3 regions of the Butyrivibrio sp. AE2005 genome follow, and region 3 is predicted to be linked to each of the others. Evidence: predicted binding sites of a transcription regulator. Region 3 holds the regulator's gene; each other region holds the start of a gene.
What was found. The regulator HrcA, encoded in region 3, represses chaperone genes, less so after heat shock. The targets are predictions, from matches to a motif close to TGTTAGCACTCNNNNNNNNNGAGTGCTAACA.
Positions count from the first base shown of each region.

Region 1: the regulator HrcA is predicted to act here: its motif matches at 2,695-2,725, upstream of DL92_RS0104380 (co-chaperone GroES).
Region 2: the regulator HrcA is predicted to act here: its motif matches at 2,228-2,258, upstream of htpG (molecular chaperone HtpG).

Region 1 is NZ_JMMD01000003.1:188,479-192,989, forward strand. Features, by position in the region: gene DL92_RS0104365 (SseB family protein) at 92-1,135, shown strand; gene DL92_RS0104370 (hypothetical protein) at 1,215-1,541, opposite strand; cyclic di-GMP riboswitch class I at 1,750-1,836, shown strand; gene DL92_RS0104375 (hypothetical protein) at 1,905-2,570, shown strand; gene DL92_RS0104380 (co-chaperone GroES) at 2,770-3,054, shown strand; gene groL (chaperonin GroEL) at 3,080-4,511, shown strand, end outside.
Region 2 is NZ_JMMD01000005.1:172,440-176,950, reverse strand. Features, by position in the region: gene htpG (molecular chaperone HtpG) at 1-2,126, opposite strand, end outside; gene DL92_RS0106545 (response regulator) at 2,677-3,438, opposite strand; gene DL92_RS20140 (cache domain-containing sensor histidine kinase) at 3,422-4,511, opposite strand, start outside.
Region 3 is NZ_KK366043.1:71,155-75,665, forward strand. Features, by position in the region: gene DL92_RS0116140 (ABC transporter permease) at 1-464, shown strand, start outside; gene DL92_RS0116145 (ABC transporter permease) at 473-1,183, shown strand; gene hrcA (heat-inducible transcriptional repressor HrcA) at 1,723-2,757, shown strand; gene grpE (nucleotide exchange factor GrpE) at 2,777-3,466, shown strand; gene dnaK (molecular chaperone DnaK) at 3,548-4,511, shown strand, end outside.

The DNA.
Region 1 (4,511 bases), on a different contig from region 3:
TGGTAAGATGTTAATAGGAAGTTTATATAATTAATTTCCTAATAACGTAGCAGAAGAAACAGCAAAAGACAAAAGGGATATTTTTTTATTAATGACAAGAGAAGAGAGAACACAGCATGCACATGCCATAAGTGACAGGTATGTGCCAAGGATAAGTCCGGATGAAACAGAAACCATGAAGGAGATTAAAAAGCTCCCAATCCAGGATATTATTACGATTCATTCAAATGCGTGTTATGCAGTCGAAAAGGGATTATTTGTAGGTATAAGCAAGGATACCTTAAAGAAGAAGGATGCGCACGCAGTCAGATTTGTTAAGGCAATAGACGTACTTAAGAAGATCATAATAGAAAGGCTTAAGTCAGCGGAATGTCTTTGGACGGTTACAGACAGGATAACTCATTCGCCGTTTATCGATGACGGAAACAGGGTCTGGGTTTTTACGGAAAGAGAGTATGCCGATGAATGTGTCGGTTACTTTATGAAACAGTTCAGAACAACATTTGAAGTAACTGAAATACCTCACAGCGATCTGTTCAGATTCTTTGGTATCTCGGCTTATATGCGCGGAGTAGAGGTTTTTCAGGTAGATATCCTGGCATATTCTGCGATATCTATTAAGAGCGAAGAAATAATCCCGGCGCCGGATTTTAGCAAGACGCCTGCAATAAACCGTCCTGTGATGAATCCGGATTTTTTCCGCTCGGTGGCAAAGTTCCAGGAAGAACGCCTTTACAGTGCCGATTATGACGGGAAAAAAGAAATGCTTAAGAAGCTTGAAGAAGATATAGTCAAAACATTTCGAAGTGCTTCGTTTCTGGTGCCTGTCAAAGGGATGGACCAGATTGCCAAAAGAATTGATGCAAAGGGTTCGGTGAAAAAGGGGACAAAGATTTCCATTCCCTGCCTTTCCAAAGGAAGCGGAAAGAATGAAACTAACGCAACTCCGGTATTTACCGACTGGGATGAATTTAATAAGGTTTATTCCCAGGAAGAGTGGGGCGGCTGGATCTGGAAAGCATCGGATCTTATGGGCGCGCCTGAAGATATGATTGTTGTTAATTCGGGATCGCTTGGCTTTGAGATGTCCAAGGGCATGATCAGAAAAATGCTCGGACGAAAGAAACTTATGTAAATATTTTAGGTATATAAAACCTCCTGTCATTAGAAGTTGGCAGGAGGTATTATTATGAGCTTTTTTGATGTTTTGACATTCAATTTTGGGAATGCTTTGTATCCGGACTTTCATCTTCGGTATCATTCGTAAGAAGCGTGTTTTTCATATATGAATAGTTGATGAGCCTTTCGGCATACTGCTCCGCGATATTATATGCAAAAGATATCTTTCGGATATTTGAATCAATATCGTGCATTGTTATGTTGATCTTGGCTGCCATCATGCGTACGTAGCTTTTGTTGGCGGGATCAAGCTCCATTTTTTCGAACTTTGCCAGGAGTTCATTGATCTCTTTTCTGCAGCTCTCAAGTTCTTTTTTATGCGATGTAAGTTCATCATTGATGAATATTATTTTAGTTTCCATAGCATTTTCCAATCTTAGAGACGAAGTTTCTCTACATTTTTGTAAAATATATGTTAATAAAATGATTATAAATAATTTTTCCGAATGATGCAAGAGTTTGTGCCATAAAAGTGGATTATAAGGCTGAAATATTTGCAAATAAAGGAGAATGCCTGATATGGGGTGGCTGAGATTGATAATATTTTACAGTTATGTTAAAATTAACATATATAAAACAGGGCAAACATATAGCAATGTATGGGCGCAAAGTCGTAAATCTTTTATATTTATATAAAGAGATGGTTTGACTGCAAAATAGCGGGGTGATCTGCTGTTTGTGCGGTCTTTTTTGTTAGTTGGGGTTTTTGAAAGGGAGTTGGTTGTATGAAAAAAAGAATTTTGACATGTTTAATGGCAACAGTGCTGATGTTCGCACTTTCCGGATGTGATGAGCTACCTGAAATAGAGGGACTGCCCGAAATCGAGGGATTACCGGATATAGAGGAAGTATCCGATATAGGTGAATTTGTTGAGTCTTTTATCAATGATGAAAAGGATATTGACATAGAAGGATTATTTAGTGAAAGCAGCTCGGAAGAATCATCCGATGGAGCTTCGGGAGAAGAAGCGGCTACGGAAGCAACTTCCGAGGAACCTGAGCTTCCTGCCGGTTCTTTTGAATACAACGGAAAAGTTGCTTCAATAAATGATGATATTGAAACGATACTGAGTGTTATCAGTACGGAAGATAATCAGACGGGCGATAATTCCGGAAATATCTATTATATTGATACCGATAGAATGATTCTTTTCACTGAAGAGGTCGATGGGGTTAAAAAGCCTGCACAGCTTACGGTTCATGATGAGAACTTAAAGACTTCCAAAGGCATTTCCGTCGGAAGTACGGAAGAAGAATTAAGAGCCGCTTACGGAGAGCCTTCAAGTGAAGCTGATGAGGGAAGCCATATCATGAATTATGATTTCAAGGACTGCGGAATCACGTTTGCAGTGGATGATAAGATTGTTGCGATTACGTATTTTAAGCCATAAAAAAGTATATGATGCAAAAGAGAGAAAAAAAGAGAATATGAAAGAAAAAACGCGAATATAATAAATATGGTATTATATTCGCGTTTGCACATATAAAGCGAAGTCACTAATATATGTTCTTAGAGGTTAGCACTCAACTTAAAAGAGTGCTAACAATTAAAAAGATTATTCAAACCATCATATAAAGGAGGCATTTGTAATGAAATTACAACCACTTGCAGACAGAGTTGTATTAAAGCAGCTTGAAGCAGAAGAGACAACAAAATCAGGAATCGTACTTCCCGGAGCAGAGAAGGAGAAGCCTCAGCAGGCAGAAGTTATCGCTGTCGGACCCGGTGGAGTAGTTGACGGTAAAGAAGTTACTATGCAGGTTAAGAAGGGTGACAATGTTATCTATTCAAAATATGCCGGAACAGAAGTAAAGCTTGATGATGTAACATACATTATTGTTAAGCAGAACGATATACTTGCTATCATTAAATAATCAAACACATTCGGAGGATAAATAAATGGCAAAGACAATTAAGTACGGCGCAGACGCCCGCACAGCTATGGTGGAAGGCGTTAATAAGCTTGCAGATACAGTCAGAGTTACAATCGGACCTAAGGGTAGAAACGTAGTTCTTGATAAATCATACGGTGCACCTACAATCACAAACGACGGTGTTACAATTGCAAAAGAGATCGAGCTTGAAGATGCTTATGAGAACATGGGCGCTCAGCTTGTAAAAGAAGTTGCTACAAAGACAAACGATGTAGCAGGTGACGGAACAACAACAGCTACAGTTCTTGCACAGGCAATGATCAATGAAGGTGTTAAGAACCTTGCTGCAGGTGCTAACCCCATCGTACTCAGAAAGGGCATGAAGAAGGCTACAGAGTGCGCTGTTGAAGCAATCGGAAAGATGGCTACAAAGGTTAAGGGCAAGGATCAGATTATGAGAGTTGCCGCTGTTTCATCTGGAGATGATGAAGTAGGACAGATGATCGCTGACGCTATGGAGAAGGTTTCAAACGACGGCGTTATCACAATCGAAGAGTCAAAGACAATGCAGACTGAGCTTGACCTTGTAGAAGGAATGCAGTTTGACAGAGGATATATTTCAGCATACATGGCTACAGATATGGATAAGATGGAAGCAAATCTTGAAGATCCTTATGTTCTTATCACAGATAAGAAGATTTCAAACATTCAGGATATCCTCCCTCTTCTTGAGCAGATCGTTAAGACAGGATCTAAGCTCCTTATCATTGCCGAGGATGTAGACGGTGAGGCTCTTACAACACTTATCGTTAACAAGCTTCGCGGAACATTCAATGTAGTAGCGGTTAAGGCTCCCGGATACGGTGACAGAAGAAAAGCTATGCTTGAGGATATCGCAATCCTTACAGGTGGTAAGGTTATTTCTTCAGACCTTGGCCTTGAGCTTAAGGATACAACACTTGATGACCTCGGAAGAGCTAAGAGCATCAAGGTAGAAAAAGAGAAGACAACAATCGTTGACGGTCTTGGAGAGAAAGATGAGATCGCAGCAAGAGTTGCTCAGATCAAGAAGCAGATTGAAGATACAACATCAGATTTCGATAAAGAAAAGCTTCAGGAGAGACTTGCTAAGCTTGCAGGCGGTGTAGCCGTTATCAGAGTAGGTGCTGCAACAGAGACTGAAATGAAAGAAGCTAAGTACAGAATGGAAGACGCTCTCAACGCTACAAGAGCTGCTGTAGAAGAAGGTATCATCTTCGGTGGTGGATCGGCTTATATCCACGCATCTAAGGAAGTTGAGAAGCTTGCAGCAAGCCTTGAGGGAGATGAGAAGACAGGTGCTAACGTAGTTCTTAAGGCACTTGAGGCTCCTCTTTTCCACATCGCTAACAACGCAGGTCTTGACGGATCTGTTATCGTTAACAAGGTTAAAGAGAGCAAAGTCGGCGTAGGCTTCA
Region 2 (4,511 bases), on a different contig from region 3:
TTAGCAAGAATCAACATAATCTCATTGCTTCTCTCAACAAACTTAGTCATTGACTCAGCGTCAAGAGGCGCATTCTGGATCCTTGCAAGATCATAGAGCTGTTCACAGATCATCTCTGTATTCTTCTCATCCTTATTGTCCATCACATACTGAACAAGAGGATGATTTGCATTAAGAATAAGTGTCTGACCTTCCGATGCGCCGAAATCTCCCATGGACATTCCGTTCATTGCATACATCTTCATCATATCGGCAAGACGTCTTGATTCCTCTGAAACAGTAAGCATTGAAGACATTTTCTTATCCTTAAGCTTTTCAAGCTTAACAACAAGCTTATCATTCTTAAGAGCTTTCTTGAGCTTTTCAGAAATCTCTTTTTCCTTCTCTTCAAGCTCTTTTGCAGCTTTCTTGGATGTCTTACTCTTAAATGTATCTGTAAGATCGGCATCGATTCTCTTAAAGCTGATTCCCTCATTCTTGCTCTCAAGCTGTTGCATGAAAGGAGTATCGATGTTGTGCTTCATTACGAAAGCTTCCATCTTCTGAGCCTTGAACATCTTGATGTACTGGCTCTGCTGCTGCTCATCTGTTACGTAGTAGATGATACGAGGCTCTTTTTCCTCTTTCTCATCCTTCTTGTCTTCGGACTTATCTGCGTCGCTTCTAGCCGTCTGATGCATCGAATCGTCTTCGCCGTTCCGGCTCGACTCTTCGGCATCATTGGCATAGGCGTCATCATCGACTCCCTTCGGATCGTCGGATGCCGCTCTATCTTCAGCCTCTTTGTTGATCTGAAGAGCTTCGGGAAGTGTGAGGTACTTACCGTCAAGATTCTTAAAGAGGATGTAGTCGTTCATCTTCTCGCAGAACTTGTCGTCCTTAAGACAACCGTATTTGATGAAAGGACTGATGTCATCCCAGTATTTGTCATAGTTTTCTTTATCTGTCTTGCAAAGTCCGGCAAGCTTCTCAGCTACCTTCTTGCTGATGTACTCAGAAATCTTTTTAACAAATCCGTCGTTCTGAAGCGCACTTCTTGAAACGTTAAGCGGAAGGTCGGGACAGTCGATCACACCCTTTAAGAGCATGAGATACTCAGGAATAACTTCCTTGATGTTGTCCGCGATAAATACCTGGTTATTGTAAAGCTTGATTGTTCCCTCGATTGACTCAAACTCCATGTTGATCTTGGGGAAATAAAGGATACCCTTTAAGTTAAACGGATAGTCCATGTTAAGGTGGATCCAGAAAAGAGGCTCCTTATAATCGCGGAACACCTTTCTGTAGAACTCAAGATACTCCTCATTTGTACAATCCTTGGGAGTCTTAGCCCAAAGAGGATGTGTATCGTTAAGAAGCTGAGGTCTTCTCTTAATCTTGTACTCGAGCTCAGGCTCTTTGTCCTCGCCCTCTTTCTTATCGGGATGTACTTCTTCTATCACAACATCCGAATCAAGCTTCTCGCTTGCCTTGATTGTCTCTGTTCCCTCTTCATTCTCTCTTGAAAGATAAATGTCATAAGGCATGAATGAGCAGTATTTTTCTATAACTTCTCTTGCCTTGTACTCATTGCAGAACTCAAGGCAGTCATCCGACAGATGTAAGGTAATTGTAGTTCCTACCTCTTTCTTTTCTCCGTCAGACATCTCAAAATCAGAGCCGCCGTCGCATGTCCAGTGAACAGACGCTGCATCTGACTTATATGAAAGTGTATCGATATCAACAGAATCAGACACCATAAATGTTGAGTAGAAACCAAGTCCGAAATGTCCTATGATCTGATCGGCATTTGCCTTATCTTTATACTTGTTAAGGAAATCGGTCGCTCCCGAAAAAGCCACCTGATTGATATACTCTTCAACTTCCTCGGCTGTCATACCGATTCCGTTATCCGTAATCTTAATAGTCTTCTCTTTATCATTGAGCACCACATCAACACGGGGCTTAAAACCTTCAGGAAGTTCATACTCGCCCATCATATCCATCTTGCGGATCTTCGTAACCGCATCGCAGGCATTTGAAATTACTTCCCTGTAAAAAATGTCATGATCCGAATAAAGCCATTTCTTTATTATCGGAAACATATTCTCGCTATTGATTGAAAGATTACCTTTTTTTGAAGCCATAACTCTCACTCCTTTGCATCATTTCAGTATATGCACAGTCTCAGTCTCCCTCCACCGTACAAATAAAAGTTTAATTCCCCCACTCGCAAAAGTCAATAAAAAATTAGCACTCACCAAACATGAGTGCTAACAAGCCTGCATCGATTCAATCCTCGCCATTTACAGCTATAAAAATAAGCAAAGCCACTCTCGCAAACTTTTTAAGCTTGCAGAGATGGCTTTGTTTATTTTTATACGCCCGCACATGCGGGCTATTACATTTCCGATAAAGACATCGGGATGCGAGTTTAGTCGAAACATGCGCCATAAAAGAAAAACGATCGGAACCCCATAAAAATGTGAGTCGGAGTGATTGCGAAAAAACATAAGCCTATGGCTCCGGCTATCGGGCGGACCGAATGTCAAACAATGAGCCTAAAAGCGGAATTTCAGAGCAGATTTGGGAGCCGCATGAAATCCTAAGCTCTCTCGCAATGCTCGGCCATGCATCTGTGCGGCGGTGCCTGTGTGGCAGTCTGTAAATGGCGATGCTGTGAACGATGCACTTAGTTTATTCGTATTTGGAGGAGACGTACTCGGAGTAGCTCATTCCGGCGTATTTTTTGAAGCAGCGGCTGAAGTAGTTGGGATCGGGAATGCCGACTTCGGCGGCGGCCTGATACATCTTAACGTTGGCTCTGGCTATCTGCATGGCTTTTTTCATGCGAAGGTCTGTGAGGTATTCGATGAAGTTGCTGCCGGTCTCCTGCTTGAATTTTCGTGAGAGATAACTTGCACTAAAACCAAAGTGTTGTGCTATGTATGCGAGATTTAGCTTTGAATCGGCAAAGTTGTCCTCAACGTATTTTTTTATCAGTTCGGTCGTATTGTTCTCTTCTGCAGACAATACAACAGGTTCGCTCTTTGGTTCTTCCCATGTATCGTTTGATGCATCAAGCATCTTTTTTGCCCTCTCAAGGACCTTTGTGATCTCTGTTCTGACCATAGGCTTAAGCATATAGTCAAATACCGGAAGGCTTACGCATCTCCTTGCATACTCAAACTGGTTTATCGCTGTCATTATTATTATTACAAGATTCGGATATCGCCCCGTCGCAGTCTGGGTAAATTCTATTCCGTCCATGAAAGGCATTGAAATATCAACAAATGCTATATCCGGCTTAAGGTCGTCAATAACATTTATTGCTTCTATGCCGCTTGCCGCTTCTCCGACAACTTCCATGCCCAGCTCTCCCCAATTTATCGCTGCACGCATAAGCTTCCGAGCCGACTCCTCATCATCTATTATCATAACCCTATATTTTCTGTCCATCACTTACGCCCCTTATTGCCATTTCTTCCGAGATAATAAACTCTATCTCAGTGTATTCCCCTACTTCGCTATCAATCCTGACAACATCGTTACTTCCGCAATAAATCCTGATTCTTTCAATGGTTCCCCACAGCCCGAAACTCTCGCCCTCAATCTCTCCTTTAAAATTTCTGTCTGAGTGCAAGATCTTGTCAATCTGATCCTGTGTCATTCCAACACCTGTGTCACGAACTTTCAAATGAAGAAAACCATCTTCAAGCTTAGAACTTATTTTAATACTTCCCTTCTCACCTTTCATCCTGATGCCATGATATATACTGTTTTCCACAAGCGGCTGAAGTATCAGCTTTGGCAGAATAAACTTATTGGTCTTTTCATCTATATCATACTCATCTTCAAAAATATCTCCGTAGCGCAACTTCTGAAGCGCCAGGTAATCCTTAACTATCTGCACTTCCCTTGAAAGAGGTATAACCCTGTCTCCCTTGCTCAGGAAATTTCTGTAAAAACTTCCGAGTACCTCAAGTGAATCGTGCACCTTGACCGCTCCCGCATCTAGTGCAAGAAAACCTATTGTTTCAAGAGAATTGTACAAAAAATGCGGCTTGATCTGTTCCTGCAAGACTCTCATCTCAGCTCGCTGAAGAGTCTTCTCCTTTTCGATCAAAGTACCGATAAGCTCGTTGACGTGATCGATAAGATTATTGTAATCGTCCTTAAGCATTTCAAGCTCGCTTGAAGGCATATCAATATCAATAGTCTTAAGGTCACCCGTCCTCTTATTTTTTTCCATTGATTCGGAAAGCTTGTATATGGGATCCGTTATATCGGTCTTGATAAAGAATCCCATGTGAATCGCCAAAACAACAAACACGAGCAAAAGAACCATCAGAACATACAGGATTCCATACGGTATGCCCTCTGTTCCATACTTTGATACTCTCATTATAACGATCGGATAATTATCAACACAGCATGCCGATAAAAGCATGCGCTTGTTATCTACTTTGATATTCTTATTCCTTATCCCGCCAACCGCAAAACCGGGACTGTAATAATTCAAATATTCCTCG
Region 3 (4,511 bases):
CCTGGGATCTTCTGATGACAAAACTGTTTGACGGCAAGAAACTTGTTGTGGCCAAATTCATCGTATTTATGCTGTATCAGAGCATCTACATACTTTTTTCTATTGTTTTATACATTCCGATTTCAAAGCTCTTAATTCGCGCAGATATAGATTTCAGAATGCTTGGAAGTGTTCTGGTCATAGTTTTTTTCATAAATACATTCTGTTATATACTTCAATACTGTATTCAACTATATGTCAAAAACTTCCCCATAGCCGTTGTGTCAGGACTTCTGCTTGTCTACATTCTCGGACCGATCAGAGAAATCGTACATATTGCAAATTACATCGGAACGGTTGCCGGAACGTACGCATTTGAATCCGGAAATGTATATAATGCAAAGTTCCTTGCTACATCCTCATTACTGAATATTGCAATCGGCGCTACTTTTGTATATATAAGTGGGAAAAAGTTCTACTCATAGGAGGGAACATGGATTATTTAAGATTTGAACTAAGAAAAATTAAAGGTTCCGGGATACTCGTAATCGGAGTTGTTCTGACAATCCTGTCTGTTTTGTTTCAGGGATATTTGGGGCTCATGGTAAAAGAAATAACATGCGATATCATACATGTTACTGCGATGGATCTTTTTTCGACCCTTATTTTCCCTATATTTATATCAGTTGTGGTTTCGGAGAGCTTCTCTATAGAAGAGACAAATTGTGGAATCGCAAATTCTTATTTCACTAATATTTCAATAAATAAGATCTATACGATGAAACTTTTGACTGTCAGACTTATAAATCTTTTCTATTTCATATTGGCAGCTGCGATAACCATGATATTTGTTGCCCTAAAAGGCGGAAATCCCTTGCTTACACTGTTAAAAGAGTGGAAGTGGATTGTTCTCTCGGTGCTGACTATTTTTTCACTGATAAATATCGTTGGCTTGATAATAATATTGTTCAAAAGCCGCCTCTGCTCAATGCTGATATCAGTCATAGCGACCATCTTTGCCAGCATCCTTAACCCGCTGGGAATTTCCTGGCTCAACCCATGGTATGGCTTCGAACACGCTCTTTTTTACAGGGGACTTAGCCCTATTGCCATAACCTACATGATAACCCTTTTTGTATTAAGTGAATTTCTTATAAAAAAGAAAATCCAAGTAATTCCCAACCTTCTGGAAAGCATGGTCTAATCATTATTTCAAATTATGTCGTTCAGGAATCTATACATTCTTGAACATGAAGTTCAAGAATGCATCAACCAAGCCAATTAAAATCGACTTCGTCGATGGGGCTTGGTTGACTCTTGAATCACTTTTTCACGAAATCTGCAGCAAGTGCGGATTTCTGTAGTTTCATCTAAGATATCATATACTATAAAGAAGCACTTTATTTAGTAGTGGTTTTCCATAACCAGCCGGGACTTGAAGGCATATGTTCGAAAATGTGCAGATCTCGGACGAGCAAGATGATTTTCAAATTTTCTTGGAAAATTATGAAAATCACTGCGCAGCCGAACACAAGCATTTTTGAACATATGCCTTCAAGTCCCAGCGTCATGTAAGCCACCACTTTATATACTTTTTAGAAAAGGTATGTTGACATTAATGGTCCGGAGTGATAATTTATGATACAGAAGATGTTAGCACTCAAGTCAAGTGAGTGCTAACACATAAGAAAACAGTTACCGTCCAATGAATTTAACCGGTGAATACATAGGAAGGTGGACACTTTGGAATTAGACGAGAGAAAAAGAAAAATACTTCATGCGATAGTCAGAAATTACCTTGAGACAGGCGAACCTGTGGGAAGCCGTACAATTTCCAAGTATACGGATCTTAATCTTAGTTCCGCTACTATAAGAAATGAGATGGCGGACCTCGAAGAGATGGGGCTTATTATTCAGCCGCATACATCGGCGGGACGTATTCCTTCAGATCAGGGTTACCGCGTCTATGTAGACGAGATGCTTCGTGACAAAGAGCAGGAAGTAGAGAATATGAAGGAGATGCTTCTTGATAAAGAAGAGAAGCTTGAGACGCTCCTTAAGAAAGTTGCCAAGACACTTGCCGTTGATACCAACTACGCAACGATGATCTCGGCACCACAGATCAGAAAGAACAAACTTAAATTCATACAGATATCAAAGGTCGATGAGGAACACCTTCTTGCAACCATAGTAATAGAGGGCAATGTCATCAAGAACAAGTTTATAAATGTAGAGGAAATGCTTGATGACGCCACGATGCTTAAGCTCAACATCTTGCTTAATACAAGATTGGACGGCCTTGCGGTTGAAGATATTAACCTCGGACTTATAGCGGCGGTTAAGCAGGAAGCCGGAATACACAGTGAGATCATAGGAAACGTCATTGATGCTGCGGCAGAGTCAATCACGGCGGATGACGATCTTCAGATATATACAAGCGGAACGATGAACATCTTCAAGTATCCGGAACTTACGGACAGTGCCAAAGCGAGTGAGCTGATAAGCACGTTTGAGGATGCCAAAGATCTTAACAGTATCGTTGAGAACACGCTCTCTGCTGATGAAGAAGAGACAGGCATTCAGGTCTATATAGGAAACGAAACTCCGGTTCAGGCGATGAAGGATTGCAGCGTTGTTACCGCAACATACGAACTTGGTGACGGAATGAAAGGTACCGTCGGAATAATCGGCCCTAAGCGAATGGACTACGACAAAGTTATTTCGACACTTAAGAATATGAGATACGCTCTTGATGAACTTTATAGGAAAAAGAGCTAGATGAGGAGGCAAAGTTAAATTGAGCAGTACAGATAAGAAAAAAGTTCACGATAAACCTGCTAAGGAAGTAAACGAGCAGGAGAAGGAAGTTCTCGAAGAGATCATGGAAGAGCTTGAAGAGGAAGCCAAGGAGAATAAGGAGGCTGCTGAAAAAGCCGAAGCCGAGGCAGAAGCTTCTGAAGAGGAAGCTTCCGCGGAAGAAAATGAAGAAACTTCCGAAGAAGAATCAGGAGATAAGAAGAAAGGTCTTTTTAATAAAAAAGAAAAAAAGGACCCTCTCAAAGAAAAAATTGATGAACTAAATGACAGACTTATAAGACAGGTTGCTGAGTTTGATAATTTCAGAAAAAGAACTGACAAAGAAAAAGCCCAGATGTTTGAGCAGGGCCAGGGAAGCATTCTCGAGAAGCTTCTCCCTGTAATAGATAATTTTGAGCGAGGACTTCAGGCGGTTCCCGAAGATGAGAAAGACGGAGCCTTTGCAGACGGTATGAACAAGATCTATAAACAGCTTATGAAGCAGATGGAAGATCTTGGAGTAACCCCGATTGAAGCTGTGGGAAAAGAATTCGATCCCAACTTCCACAACGCGGTTATGCAGGTGGAAAGCGAGGAATATGAATCCGGAATTGTTGCACAGGAACTTCAAAAGGGATATATGTTCCACGACACCGTGCTCAGACACAGCATGGTTGGTGTTACCCAGTGAGTGGTATAGAAAAAAACAAATCAATATCACTGTATATCAATACGTAAATAATTCAATTTTTATAACGGAGGAAAAGTAGAAATGAGTAAAATTATCGGTATCGACTTAGGTACAACAAATAGCTGCGTAGCAGTTATGGAAGGCGGAAAGCCTACTGTTATCGCTAATGCAGAGGGAGCCAGAACAACACCTTCAATCGTTGCTTTCACAAAGAATGGCGAGAGAATAGTTGGTGAACCCGCTAAGCGTCAGGCAGTTACAAATGCAGACAATACAATCTCTTCAATCAAGAGAGATATGGGTACAGACAACGGTCGTACCATTGATGGAAAAAAGTACTCTCCTCAGCAGATTTCAGCTATGATCCTTCAGAAGCTCAAAGCTGATGCAGAGCAGTACCTCGGCGAAAAAGTTTCAGAAGCTGTAATCACAGTTCCCGCATATTTCAATGACGCACAGCGTCAGGCTACAAAGGACGCAGGTAAGATCGCAGGTCTTGAGGTTAAGAGAATCATCAACGAGCCTACAGCAGCTGCACTTGCATACGGACTTGATAACGAGAAAGAGCAGAAGATTATGGTTTATGACCTTGGTGGTGGTACATTCGACGTATCAATCATCGAGATCGGTGACGGTGTCATCGAAGTTCTTTCTACAAACGGTGATACACACCTTGGTGGTGATGACTTCGACCAGGCAATCATCAACTGGATGGTTCAGGACTTCAAGAGCAAAGAGGGTGTTGACCTTTCAGGCGATAAGATGGCTATGCAGAGACTTAAAGAAGCTGCAGAGAAGGCTAAGAAAGAGCTTTCTTCATCAACAACAACAAATATCAACCTTCCTTTCATTTCAGCAGGCGCTGATGGCCCTAAGCACTTCGATGTAGATCTTACAAGAGCTAAATTTGAAGAGCTTATCCACGACCTTGTTGAGAGAACAGCAATCCCTGTTCAGAACGCTATGAAAGATGCAGGTCTTACAAATTCAGATATCGGAAAAGTTCTCCTTGTAGGTGGATCAACTCGTGTTCCTTGCGTAGTTG